DNA from 4 places in the [Pantoea] beijingensis genome. Region 1 is predicted to be linked to each of the others. Evidence: predicted binding sites of a transcription regulator. Region 1 holds the regulator's gene; each other region holds the start of a gene.
The links. Region 1 encodes PurR, which represses purine synthesis genes. Its sites were predicted from a motif close to CANGCAAACGTTTGCNTG; they were not measured.
Positions count from the first base shown of each region.

Region 2: the regulator PurR is predicted to act here: its motif matches at 1,884-1,901, upstream of J1C60_RS11255 (amino acid aminotransferase).
Region 3: the regulator PurR is predicted to act here: its motif matches at 1,890-1,907, upstream of J1C60_RS16790 (NCS2 family permease).
Region 4: the regulator PurR is predicted to act here: its motif matches at 1,614-1,631, upstream of purE (5-(carboxyamino)imidazole ribonucleotide mutase).

Region 1 covers NZ_CP071409.1:2,149,101-2,152,266, forward strand. Annotated here, with positions in the region: gene J1C60_RS09650 (C40 family peptidase) at 135-914, shown strand; gene cydH (cytochrome bd-I oxidase subunit CydH) at 1,057-1,146, opposite strand; gene purR (HTH-type transcriptional repressor PurR) at 1,505-2,530, shown strand; gene punR (DNA-binding transcriptional activator PunR) at 2,566-3,166, opposite strand, start outside.
Region 2 covers NZ_CP071409.1:2,479,827-2,482,992, forward strand. Annotated here, with positions in the region: gene asnS (asparagine--tRNA ligase) at 1-390, shown strand, start outside; gene ompF (porin OmpF) at 692-1,777, shown strand; gene J1C60_RS11255 (amino acid aminotransferase) at 1,966-3,156, shown strand.
Region 3 covers NZ_CP071409.1:3,705,097-3,708,262, reverse strand. Annotated here, with positions in the region: gene soxS (superoxide response transcriptional regulator SoxS) at 1-423, opposite strand, end outside; gene soxR (redox-sensitive transcriptional activator SoxR) at 513-986, shown strand; gene J1C60_RS16795 (glutathione S-transferase family protein) at 1,077-1,748, shown strand; gene J1C60_RS16790 (NCS2 family permease) at 2,031-3,166, shown strand, end outside.
Region 4 covers NZ_CP071409.1:2,859,586-2,862,751, reverse strand. Annotated here, with positions in the region: gene purK (5-(carboxyamino)imidazole ribonucleotide synthase) at 1-1,014, opposite strand, end outside; gene purE (5-(carboxyamino)imidazole ribonucleotide mutase) at 1,011-1,520, opposite strand; gene lpxH (UDP-2,3-diacylglucosamine diphosphatase) at 1,669-2,394, opposite strand; gene ppiB (peptidylprolyl isomerase B) at 2,394-2,888, opposite strand; gene J1C60_RS12975 (hypothetical protein) at 2,981-3,145, opposite strand.

The DNA of each region.
Region 1 (3,166 bases):
CACGTTTTAAGCAAAAAAGACCTTACCTTTTATAAATCAATTAGATTAGAATCTTTCATCGGCGCTGCTTTTGTTGGGCAGAATTTTATTAAGCCGCTCTCTGATGCGACGAGAGCATAACCTGTTGCGGGATCATGCGTTTACTCATCACACTCTTTATGCTGGCATTTGCACAGTTGTTCTTTAATATGGCGCACGCATCGCCACATGCTTCTGTTACCGCAAATCAGCATAAAAAAGTGGATAAAAGCAGCCCGCGTGAAGATGAGCGGCGCAAAAGACGCCAGGTTAAAACGTCGCCTAAAAAAGCACGTACAGCCTCGATTCAGAAAGTAAAGCTAAAGAAAAAGCCTTCGCTACAAACTGCAGCCGTTGCCACGCCCCACGTCATCTCCGGTAAGAAGCCACTGATAAGGCATTATGGTAAACAACGCAAAATCGCATCCAAAGCACCAACTCTGACAGAGAATGGCTCATTGACTCTCAGTACCGCTCACCGGGTGCGCTATCAGAAAGCGCGTGAAACCGCGATGAATAAATTAATGGGTCAGCTCGGGAAGCCCTATCTTTGGGGAGGTACATCGCCCCATACCGGTTTTGATTGCAGCGGTTTAGTCTGGTATGCCTATAAAGACCTGGTGAAGTTTAAAATTCCACGCACCGCTAATGAAATGTACCACTTACGTGACGCTGCAACGATAAATCGCGAAGCGTTGGAAAAAGGCGATTTAGTCTTTTTTCGGATTAATAATCGTGGGGCAGCGGATCACGTTGGAGTTTATCTCGGTAACGGCAAGTTTATCCAGTCTCCGCGCACCGGCAAAGACATACAGATAAGCGCGCTTGGCGATGATTACTGGCAACGACATTATGTAGGGGCCAGGCGCGTGATGACGCCCAAAACTATCCGTTAACGTGGTGTGTCTTACGTCTTGAACCGCAGTAGTAATGTCCACCAGTGTTGCGCAACTTTCCGAATCGAGCAATAACCAGAGAAAGAGAGGCCATCAGCATTTTCCGTTGTCTCCCCCCTTCCTCATACTTATGCATCTGTGATTAATGCATTACCGCCACCAGGCTAAACGCAATAATCATCAGCAATGCGCCAACGGTGGTCATCAGCGATAACTTCAGGTTAGTACACATATTACACCTCCTTAAATAAGATTCTGTCGATAAACTAACTGGCAACACGATCTGAATGTCAGAGACATCCTATCTCACAACATGAATTATGACGACAACCAATAGCGGTGAACAGATTTTCCTGACATGGCAGGTAAAAATCTCGTTTTCTGTTCACAGCCTTGATAGAATTCCTTTTTTTCGTTGCGCAACGACTGCAACGTCGCATCACTGGCCGTATCTCAAGACGTCAATTACCTTCCCGACGTCATTCAGACAGCAATGAATAAACGACTGCCGTCGGTAATGGTGATGCGGACGCAAACGTTTAACATCAAGCTTATCAACAAATTATGATAAGCGCAGGGGTAGCATTTTAATGGCAACAATTAAAGATGTGGCAAAGCGTGCGGGAGTCTCCACCACCACGGTTTCTCATGTCATCAACAAAACACGCTTTGTCGCGGAAGACACGCGGGAAGCAGTATGGGCAGCAATCAAAGCGTTACACTATTCTCCTAGTGCCGTTGCACGCAGCCTCAAGGTTAATCACACCAAATCAATTGGACTGTTGGCAACCTCTAGTGAAGCGCCCTATTTTGCTGAAATTATCGAAGCTGTAGAAAATTGCTGTTTTGATAAAGGCTATACGCTGATTTTAGGCAATGCGCATAACAACTTGCAGAAACAGCGCGCCTATCTTTCCATGATGGCGCAAAAGCGCGTGGATGGACTGCTGGTCATGTGCTCAGAATATCCCGATGATTTGCTGAAGATGCTGGAAGAGAATCGCAACATTCCGATGGTCGTTATGGATTGGGGAATGTCACGCGGCGACTTTACCGACACAGTCGTCGATAACGCCTTTTCCGGAGGTTATCTGGCAGGACGCTATCTGATTGACCGGGGACATCGGGACATCGGAGCCATTCCAGGCCAGTTGGAGCGCAATACCGGCGGCGGTCGGCACGCAGGATTCCTGAAGGCGCTGGCTGAAGCCAATATTACCGTCCGCGAGGAGTGGATCGTTCAGGGAGATTTTGAGCCTGAATCCGGATACCGTGCAATGCAGCAAATTTTATCGCAAAAGAACCGACCAACTGCCATATTCTGTGGCGGTGATATTATGGCAATGGGCGCGATTTGTGCCGCCGATGAGATGGGGCTGCGGGTTCCGCAGGATATTTCGGTGATCGGGTATGATAACGTGCGTAACGCTCGCTACTTCACCCCTGCGCTAACTACCGTTCACCAGCCGAAGGTGCAGCTTGGTGAAACTGCCTTTGAAATGCTACTGGACCGAATTACCAGTAAACGCGAAGAGCCGCAGACAATTGAAGTCCATCCTTCTCTGATAGAACGTCGTTCGGTAATCGATGGTCCTTTCAGAGATTACCGCCGCTAAGAGTTTGTGAATGCAGGTCCGGGCAACGCCCGGTATCACTCGCGTAGCCACTCTTCATTCATCGTTTCACTGCTTCCCAGATAATCCAGTAGCCAGCTTAATGCCGGCGACATACTCTGCTCAGCCCAACTCACGCAGCAAGGGCTGTCAGGGAAGCTTTCCGGCAGCGATAATTCACTTAGTGCTCCAGATGCTATTAACGGCGCGGCAAAATGCCCTGGCACCATACCCACACAGAATCCCGCCAGCAAACAATCAAAAGCAGTTTCCCAGTCGGGCGTAACCAGTCGTCGCTGATTGTCCAGCGTCCAGGTCGTCCGTTTTGGTAACGCACGGGAAGTGTCTTCCAGTACCAACGATGGCCACTCTCGTATCCGGTCATCCTCAACGGCACCTGAATGCCGCGTCAGCGGATGTCCTGCTTTTACAACGCAGCGCCAGTTCACCGCCCCCATGTCGCGAAAAGCAAATCGCCCACCCACGGGAATCGCCTGCGTCGCGCCAATAGCGACGTCGACGCGGCCATCCGCTAACGCATCCCACACGCCATTGAACACTTCAGACGAAACGTGCAACTCCATATCTGGAAAAAAACGGTAAAAATCAAGGACCAACTGCCGGGTTCGTTGCGGTTTA
Region 2 (3,166 bases), 330 kb from region 1:
TCCTCCGAGCATGAGCGCTATCTGGCCGAAAAACACTTTAAAGCGCCGGTAGTGGTAAAAAACTATCCCAAAGATATAAAAGCGTTCTACATGCGCCTGAACGATGACGGAAAAACAGTTGCCGCGATGGACGTATTAGCCCCGGGAATCGGTGAAATTATTGGTGGTTCCCAGCGCGAGGAGCGGCTTGATGTGCTTGATGCTCGTCTGGACGAAATGGGACTTAATAAAGAAGACTACTGGTGGTATCGCGACCTTCGCCGTTACGGCACCGTTCCTCATTCTGGATTCGGATTAGGTTTCGAACGGTTAATCGCTTATGTCACTGGCGTACAAAATGTAAGAGATGTTATCCCTTTCCCACGTACACCTCGCAATGCAAGTTTCTAATATTCAGCATTAAGTATAATAAATTCATATATATAGTAAGGCCAGCTCTGCTGGCCTTTTTTTATTTTTGTAAATTTTGAATTGTCTCACAAAGTTCCTTGTTTTTTACATTTAGAAATACAAATTTTCTTTATGAAACAAAGTTGGGATATTTGTAGCACTTTGTGGGTAGATTAAGCGTGCTTTGAATGGAAAGATGCCTTCAGACACAGGAAGACACCAAACTATCTTCATGGTTCTGTAAAGAATTTTTGACGGCAGTGGCAGGTGTCCAATAAACTCCAATGAGGGTAATAATTAAATGATGAAGCGCAACATTCTCGCAGTAGTAATCCCCGCCTTATTAGCTGCCAGTGCAGCAAATGCAGCAGAAATCTATAATAAAGATGGCAACAAACTGGACCTTTATGGTAAAGCCGTAGGCCTGCACTATTTTTCTGATAACGATAGTAACGATGGCGATACATCTTACGTTCGTTTTGGCTTCAAGGGTGAAACACAAATTAATGATCAACTGACCGGTTATGGTCAGTGGGAATACAACATCCAGGCAAACAACTCCGAAGGTTCTGACGCGCAAAACGGTAATAAAACTCGTCTTGGCTTTGCTGGCCTGAAATTTGGTGACGCGGGCTCTCTGGATTATGGTCGTAACTATGGCGTGATCTACGATGCGCTGGCCTGGACCGATATGATGCCAGAATTCGGCGGTGACTCAGCCTATTCCGACGGTTTCCTCGCTGGTCGTTCTACCGGCGTAGCCACTTATCGTAACAGCAATTTCTTTGGTCTGGTTGATGGCTGGGATTTCGCCGTACAGTACCAGGGCAAAAACGATCGTCCGGATATCCGTCGTGCTAATGGTGACGGCTACGCTCTGTCAACCACTTATACCTCTCCAATCGGCGTCGCTATTGTCGGTGCTTATGGCGAATCTGACCGTACCGATCTTCAGAATGCGCCAACTGCTCTGGGCCATGGTGATAAAGCACAAAGCTGGGCAACCGCGCTGAAATATGACGCAAACAATATTTATCTGGCTGCTATGTACGGTGAAACCCGTAACGCAACGCCAATTTCTGGCACCATTAACACTGCCGAGGTTAACGGCTTTGCCAATAAAGCACAAAACTTCGAAGTAGTTGCTCAGTATCAGTTCGACTTCGGCTTACGTCCGTCACTGGGATACGTACAGTCTAAAGGTAAAGAGATTGAGGGCGTTGGCGATGCTGACCTGATCAAATATATCGATATTGGCGCAACCTACTACTTCAACAAAAACATGTCTACTTATGTTGATTATCAGATCAACCAGTTGAATGACAACAACCCTCTGGGTCTGAACACCGACGACACCGTTGCGGTTGGTTTGGTTTACCAGTTCTAATTGCGCATTCTGAAGGTGAATTAACGCTTTCTATTCGCTGAATAAGGCAGGACTTCGGTCCTGCTTTTTCTTTTATGCACAGCGATATTTTTCTTATTTTCTTTTTATCGCAAACGGTTGGCATTTACGCCTTCTGGCGTTAACCTGAGACTTCATTTCGCTTTAAATTACGCTTATGGACCTCTCCTATGTTTGAAAACATTGCAGCTGCACCCGCCGATCCTATTCTTGGTTTAGCCGATCTTTTCCGCGCCGATGACCGCCCTACTAAAATTAATCTCGGGATTGGCGTCTATAAAGATGAAACAGGCAAAACGCCAGTGTTAACCAGTGTGAAAAAAGCAGAACAATTCTTGCTGGAAAATGAAACCACCAAAAACTATCTAAGCATTGATGGTCTTGCCGATTTCGCCAGTTGTACTCAGGTTCTGCTCTTTGGTAAAGATAACGCGATCATCGCCGATAAACGCGCCCGCACTGCACAAACGCCAGGAGGTACCGGTGCCTTACGTGTGGCTGCTGATTTTCTTGCCACCCAAACGCCGGTTAAGCGCGTGTGGGTAAGCAATCCGAGCTGGCCAAACCATAAGAACGTCTTTGCATCAGCCGGATTGGAAGTCTGCGAATATCAGTATTATGACGCAATCAATCATCGACTGGACTTCGATGGCATGGTTGCCAGCCTACAAGCAGCAAAAGCAGGTGATGTCGTCCTGTTCCACGGATGCTGCCATAACCCAACGGGTATTGACCCAACGGCAGAACAATGGGCGAAGTTGGCAGAACTCGCCCTGGCAGGCGGATGGCTCCCGCTGTTCGACTTTGCATATCAGGGCTTCGCACGGGGTCTTGAAGAGGACGCGGAAGGCCTGCGCATCTTTGCTGCAAAACATAAAGAATTGATTGTAGCCAGCTCTTATTCTAAAAATTTTGGTTTATATAATGAACGTGTAGGCGCATTTACTCTGGTCGCGGCACAAGCTCGCGAGGCCGACACCGCTTTTAGCCAGGTGAAAGCGACGATCCGCGCTAACTACTCTAATCCACCGGCACATGGCGCCGCCGTTGTTGCAACTATTCTTGGTAACGATGCACTTCGTGCTATCTGGGAACAGGAACTTACCGATATGCGTCAGCGTATCCACCGTATGCGTCAACTTTTCGTCAATACGCTGCAGGAGAAAGGGGCAAACCGCGATTTCAGCTTTATTATTAACCAAAATGGTATGTTCTCATTCAGTGGGTTAACCAAAGATCAGGTTATTCGCTTGCGTGAAGAGTTCGCGGTTTATGCGGTTAATTCAGGCCGTGTGAATGTCGCCGGCATGACGCCAGATAATATGGCACCGCTGTGCGAAGCGATCGTCGCAGTTCTGTAAGGCACAGAGA
Region 3 (3,166 bases), 1.6 Mb from region 1:
AATCACCGGACAGCACTCACCGTTGGTACGTTGAGCAAAGCTGGCAAAGTTTTCGCTGCAATCGAAACTGTAAACATGCTGACGCTGTAAGCTCTGGCGGCGCATACTGTGGCGGTAAGCCGTCGGCGTTTGTGAGAACTGTTTGCGGAAAACACGCGAAAAAGTTTGTTGTGAGTCATATCCATATTGCATGGCGATATCAAATACCGGCCGCTGTGTTTTATGAAGCGCCTCTGCGGCCAGCGTCAAACGTCTTTCACGGATGTAACCACCTAAAGTTTGTTTCGTTACGGTACGAAACATGCGCTGCAGGTGCCACTTTGAATATCCTGATTTGGCGGCAACCTCATCGATAGACAAGGTTTTATCTAAGTTCTGTTCAATCCAGTCAGTCAGAGTATGAATAATTTCGTTATGTATCATGTCCTCATCCTTTCCCATGAGATTTTCATTTCATCGTTCTGTTGGTGGTGGAGTATAATTCCTCAAGTTAACTTGAGGTAAAGAGCCAAATGAAAAAAGAACGCAGCTATCCAAAGATGGTGCTGACGCCCGGAGAAGTGGCGAAGCGAAGTGGCGTGGCAGTTTCAGCGCTCCATTTCTATGAATCAAAAGGCTTAATTGCCAGTACGCGTAATGCAGGTAACCAGCGGCGCTATAGTCGTGATGTGCTGCGGCGTGTAGCGATTATTAAAATTGCACAACGTATCGGTATTCCACTGGCGACGGTGAGCGAGAATCTGATGTATGTGCCGGCGGATAAAAGGATCTCGGTAAAAGCGTGGGCTGTGCTTACTCAGCAGTGGCGTGACGAGTTGGACAAACGGATTGCTACGCTAACACGCCTGCGAGATGACCTGGATGGGTGTATTGGTTGTGGCTGTTTATCAATGAGCGATTGTCCGCTACGTAACCCGAACGATCGTCTATCGCAGCAGGGGACGGGGGCTATTTTACTCGATCCTACCATCGGGCATGAATCCTGAAATAGACCTGCCATACTTCAGGTTGTCGGTTTTTTGGCCGGATGACCTATTATTCAGACTATCATTCGCCGTTAAGTACAGGAGCTGCACATGATTACTGTTCATCACCTGAATAATTCTCGCTCCCAGCGTGTGCTATGGATGCTGGAAGAACTGGAGCTGCCTTACCAGATTAAGCATTATCAGCGCGAAGCGACTTTACTGGCACCGGAGTCTTTGAAGCAGGTACATCCATTAGGAAAGTCTCCGGTCATTACGGATGGCAATCGCGTAATCGCCGAGTCCGGCGCTATTTTGGAGTATCTTGAGGGCAAATATGATACGGAATATCGTCTTGCTCTCACAGATGAAGAGGAAAAATTTCAGTCACGGTATTGGCTACATTATGCGGAAGGTTCGCTAATGCCGCTGCTGGTTATGAAGTTGATTTTCAGCCGCATGGGGAAATCGCCGGTGCCTTTACTGTTCCGCCCCCTTGGCGCGGCTTTTGGCAAAGGCGTACAGAAAGGTTTTCTGAATAAACAGATTGTTATACATCAGCAGTTTATTGAACAGCATCTGGCAACTTATCCCTGGTTTGCCGGGCAGCACTTCAGTATTGCTGATATTCAGATGAGTTTTCCTCTTCAGGCACTTGCTGCACGAAGTGGTGTGGAAAATATGCCGCATGCAACGGCATGGCTGAATAACATTCAGATGCGGGCCGCGTGGCAACGTGTCAAACAGCAAGGCGGAGAAGTGAATTTCTCTACGCGATCGTAGTTACCCCGCTACGGCGCGTCGCCACCGTTCGTTAACTTGTCTGCAATTATGATGCAAACAGCAGTTGAAAATGCGGCGATAAAGGCAGGATAATCGTTTGCCTGTTAAAAACACGGTTTTTATACGGCTTTTATACGCGGTGAGGTAATCGTTTGCTTTTTCCTGGTGATGCCCGACCGGGGCTTGTGAAACTCAGACTGGATCAGGGAAGAGATCGTCACCTCGCGTTATCAACAGCATCGTATGCGGATAAATCATAATAAATCTCAGGGGATATTTTGTATGTCAACTTCTTCTCGCCAGCCCGGCGGCTCTCTGGACGCCTGGTTTAAAATCTCTGCACGGGGCAGTACCGTGCGGCAGGAGGTTTTGGCTGGCCTTACGACCTTCCTGGCGATGGTGTATTCGGTCATTGTTGTGCCGGGAATGCTCGGTAAAGCGGGTTTTCCGCCTACCGCTGTCTTTGTTTCAACCTGCCTGGTGGCGGCTTTTGGCTCAATTATTATGGGCCTGTGGGCCAATCTGCCAATGGCGATTGGTTGTGCAATCTCGCTGACGGCATTTACCGCTTTTAGCCTGGTGTTGGGGCAGCAGATTAGCGTACCTGTTGCACTTGGTGCCGTATTCCTTATGGGCGTTTTGTTCACGGTTATCTCCGCAACAGGGATCCGCGCCTGGATTCTGCGTAACCTCCCAATGGGCGTGGCGCATGGTACGGGCGTTGGAATCGGCTTATTCCTGCTGCTGATCGCGGCGGACAGTATTGGTCTGGTTGTTAAGAATCCGGCGCCTGGCTTACCCGTTGCGTTGGGGCACTTTGCGTCTTTTCAGGTAATGCTGGCACTGATTGGCCTGGCCGCTATTTTCGGTCTGGAAAAATTACGTGTACCGGGTGGCATCCTGCTAACGATTATTGCGATCTCCATTATCGGATTGATTTTTGATCCAGGTGTGACCTGGCAAGGTCTGTTTGCGATGCCTGCTTTACGCGATGCGCAGGGGAACTCGCTGGTATTTGGCCTGGATATTCTCGGCGCGTTGAAACCTGCTGTATTACCAAGTGTGCTTGCGTTGGTGATGACTGCGGTATTTGATGCGACGGGCACGATCCGTGCCGTTGCCGGACAGGCCAATCTGCTGGATAAAGATAATCAGATTATTAACGGAGGCAAGGCGCTTACAACCGATTCTGTTAGCAGTATCTTCGCTAGTCTGGTGGGTACCGCGCCTGCAGCTGTTTATATCGAATCTGCGGCAGGAACGGCAGCAGGAGGAAAAACGGGATTGACGGCCGTGGTGGTTGGGGTGCTATTCCTGATCATCCTGTTTATGTCCCCACTCGCTTATCTTGTTCCGGCGTATGCAACGGCGCCCGCATTGATGTATGTGGGGCTATTGATGCTCAGTAACGTATCCAA
Region 4 (3,166 bases), 710 kb from region 1:
TAAGGGAACGAGTGCACTTAGCGCTTCGCAGAGACGTGTCTGGCAAGTATCGCTCAGGTTGAGGTGACCGACTTTGCGCCCCGGGCGAACTTCTTTTTCGTACCAGTGTAGATGCACCAGCGGTTGTTCCAGCCACTGTAAATTGAGGTCGGTACCGATCACATTTATCATCACTGCGGGTGCGCTGACGACCGGTTTTGGCATCGGTAAATTTAGGATAGCGCGTAGATGCAGCTCGAACTGGCTGATTGATGCGCCGTTTTGCGTCCAGTGGCCACTGTTGTGCACGCGCGGTGCCAGTTCATTAATCAGTAAACCTTCCGGCACCACAAAACACTCCATCGCCATGACGCCCACATAGTTAAGCTCATTTAGAATGGCGGAGAGCATCTGCTCTGCCTGGTGTTGCAGTGCGCTATCGGGATCGGGGAATGCGACGCTGGTGCGCAGAATGCCGTCCTGATGGAGATTGTGGGTCAGCGGGTAAAATACCGTTTCCCCCTGTTGATTGCGTGCGCCAACCAGTGATACCTCTCCGGAAAAATGAATGCCTTGCTCCACAATGCATTCGCCGTAATTATCGGCGGACAATGTATCGGTCTGATTAGCGTGTAAACGCCATTGGCCACGACCATCATAGCCGCCGGTACGGCGCTTAACGATCGCCAGCTCACTCAGCGAGGCGAAAACCTGTGGCCACTGTTCGGCTGATTCCAGCAATTGCCAGGGCGCAGTAGCGAGTTTTAGTCTGTCCAGTAACTGTTTTTGCGTCAGCCTGTCAGCCAGCAAAGGGAAAATATCGCGATTTACAAACGCGGGGTGGCGGGCAAGTTCACGCGTCAGCGCCGTTTCGGGCCATCGCTCAATTTCGGCGGTGATCACACTTTGTTGTATGGGGAGCGTTTCCGGTACCTCGTCTGGTCCTACCGGATAGACGGCGATGCCAAGCGGTGCACCGGCCTGACGCAACATACGTCCAAGCTGGCCATTACCTAAGATACAGACTGGCTTCATACAGCCCCCCGCGGATCGGGATTATTCAGCACGTCATCGGTTTGCGCCTGGCGCCAGGTTGCCAGGCGGGTAGCCAGCTCGCGATCATAAATGGCCAGAATTTGTGCAGCCAGCAGTGCTGCGTTTGCTGCGCCCGCTTTACCAATCGCCAGTGTACCAACCGGAATGCCGCGTGGCATTTGTACAATGGAGTAAAGACTGTCCACACCGCTTAGTGCGGCACTTTGTACCGGAACGCCCAGCACTGGAACCAACGTTTTTGCCGCCAGCATACCCGGAAGATGAGCAGCACCACCGGCTCCTGCAATAATCACCTGAAAGCCTTTGTCCGCCGCGTCCTCAGCAAAGCTGAACAGCTTATCTGGCGTGCGGTGCGCTGAAACCACTTCGGTATGAAAAGGCACATTAAGCGCGGTAAGGATTTCCGCAGCAAATTCCATGGTGGCCCAGTCGCTTTTGGAACCCATTACGATAGCAATACGGGCCGGGGCGGCGTTGGATGACATGTGAGTCTGACTCCTGTGATTGTACAAACTTCACTGGCGCGCCATGGTTGGCGCCAGTTGAGAAGGGCACAGAGAATACCATGAGCGCGCAGCAAGGGAAACGGTTGCGTCGCGACGCGGGTAAGCAAAATTTAGCTTTTTTCGGGTTTTAAAACGGGAATGAAATCAGTGTAACGCCTGCGTTATCGACCTGGATCATTGAACCTTGCTGATGCCATGCGCCAAGTACCACGCGTTGAACGGTTTGTCCGTCAATTTCCAGGGTATGTACCGCCGGGCGATGGGTGTGGCCGTGAATCATCCCGTTAACCTGGTGCTGTTTGAAAGCATTGATGACCGCTTCGGGATTCACATCCATGATGGCGAGTGATTTAGTGCTGTTGGCCTGCTTGCTGCCGTCGCGCATGCGTGCGGCAATACGTTGGCGCACAAACAGCGGCAGTGCCAGAAAGAGTTTTTGCAGCCAGCGCTGATGAACTTTCCGGCGAAAGCGTTGGTAGCTTTGGTCATCGGTGCAGAGTGTATCGCCGTGCAGGATAAGAATACGTTTGCCATAGAGCGTCAGTATTTTCTCTTCCGGCAATAAGCGCATACCACTGGCATGTGCAAATTGCTGACCGAGCAGAAAGTCCCGATTCCCGTGGATGAAGTAGCAGGGAACGCCCTGTTGCTTCAATACCAGCAGGGCGCGGGCGACTTCTGCATGAAGTGGGTTTGGATCGTCATCACCAATCCAGGCTTCAAACAGATCGCCAAGAATATACAGCGCATCCGCGTGAACGGCTTCGCGCTGTAAAAAACGCAGAAAACCGGCAGTGATTGCCGGCTCTTCATGGCACAGATGAAGATCTGCGATAAATAGCGTACGTGACATTACTCGCTAATGGTCACTTTCTGGATCACAACGTCTTCTTTAGGCACATCCTGATGCATACCGCTACGGCCGGTAGAGACGCCCTTGATTTTCTCAACCACATCCATACCTTCAACTACTTCAGCAAACACGCAGTAGCCCCAGCCTTGCAGGTTTTCACCGCTAAAGTTCAGGAAGTCGTTATCTGCAACGTTAATAAAGAACTGTGCCGTTGCAGAATGTGGAGCAGACGTCCGCGCCATTGCCAGCGTGCCTTTGGTGTTTTTCAGGCCATTATTCGCTTCGTTGCGGATCTCTTCTTTTGTCGCTTTCTGCTTCATGCCGGGTTCAAAACCGCCACCCTGAATCATAAAACCGTTGATCACGCGGTGAAAAATGGTGTTGTCGTAGAAACCTTCGCGACAGTAATCCAGGAAGTTTTTAACCGTAACTGGAGCTTTATCATCGAAAGTTTTGATAACGATGTCGCCGTGATTAGTCTGGAAAGTAACCATAATCTCGTCCTGTAAAGGTGGGAGTATTAAACATCTGGTCTCACAGCGAACGCTAAATGTTGCCGTGCCAGCTTTAAGAGACCGTCCTTATATCACAAATTGTGATGACGCGTCAGCAAGCCAACGAATATGCAGATGAAACCCAATATCTTGCATTGCATCGCGCTAACGTTAACAATACGATCAAAATATCCCTTCAGATCAACTTCGCTATCCTCAACCGCTTCCGACTTATGATGGCGAGACAGGTGGTCCATTTTTTCCGGAATCAATCCGGC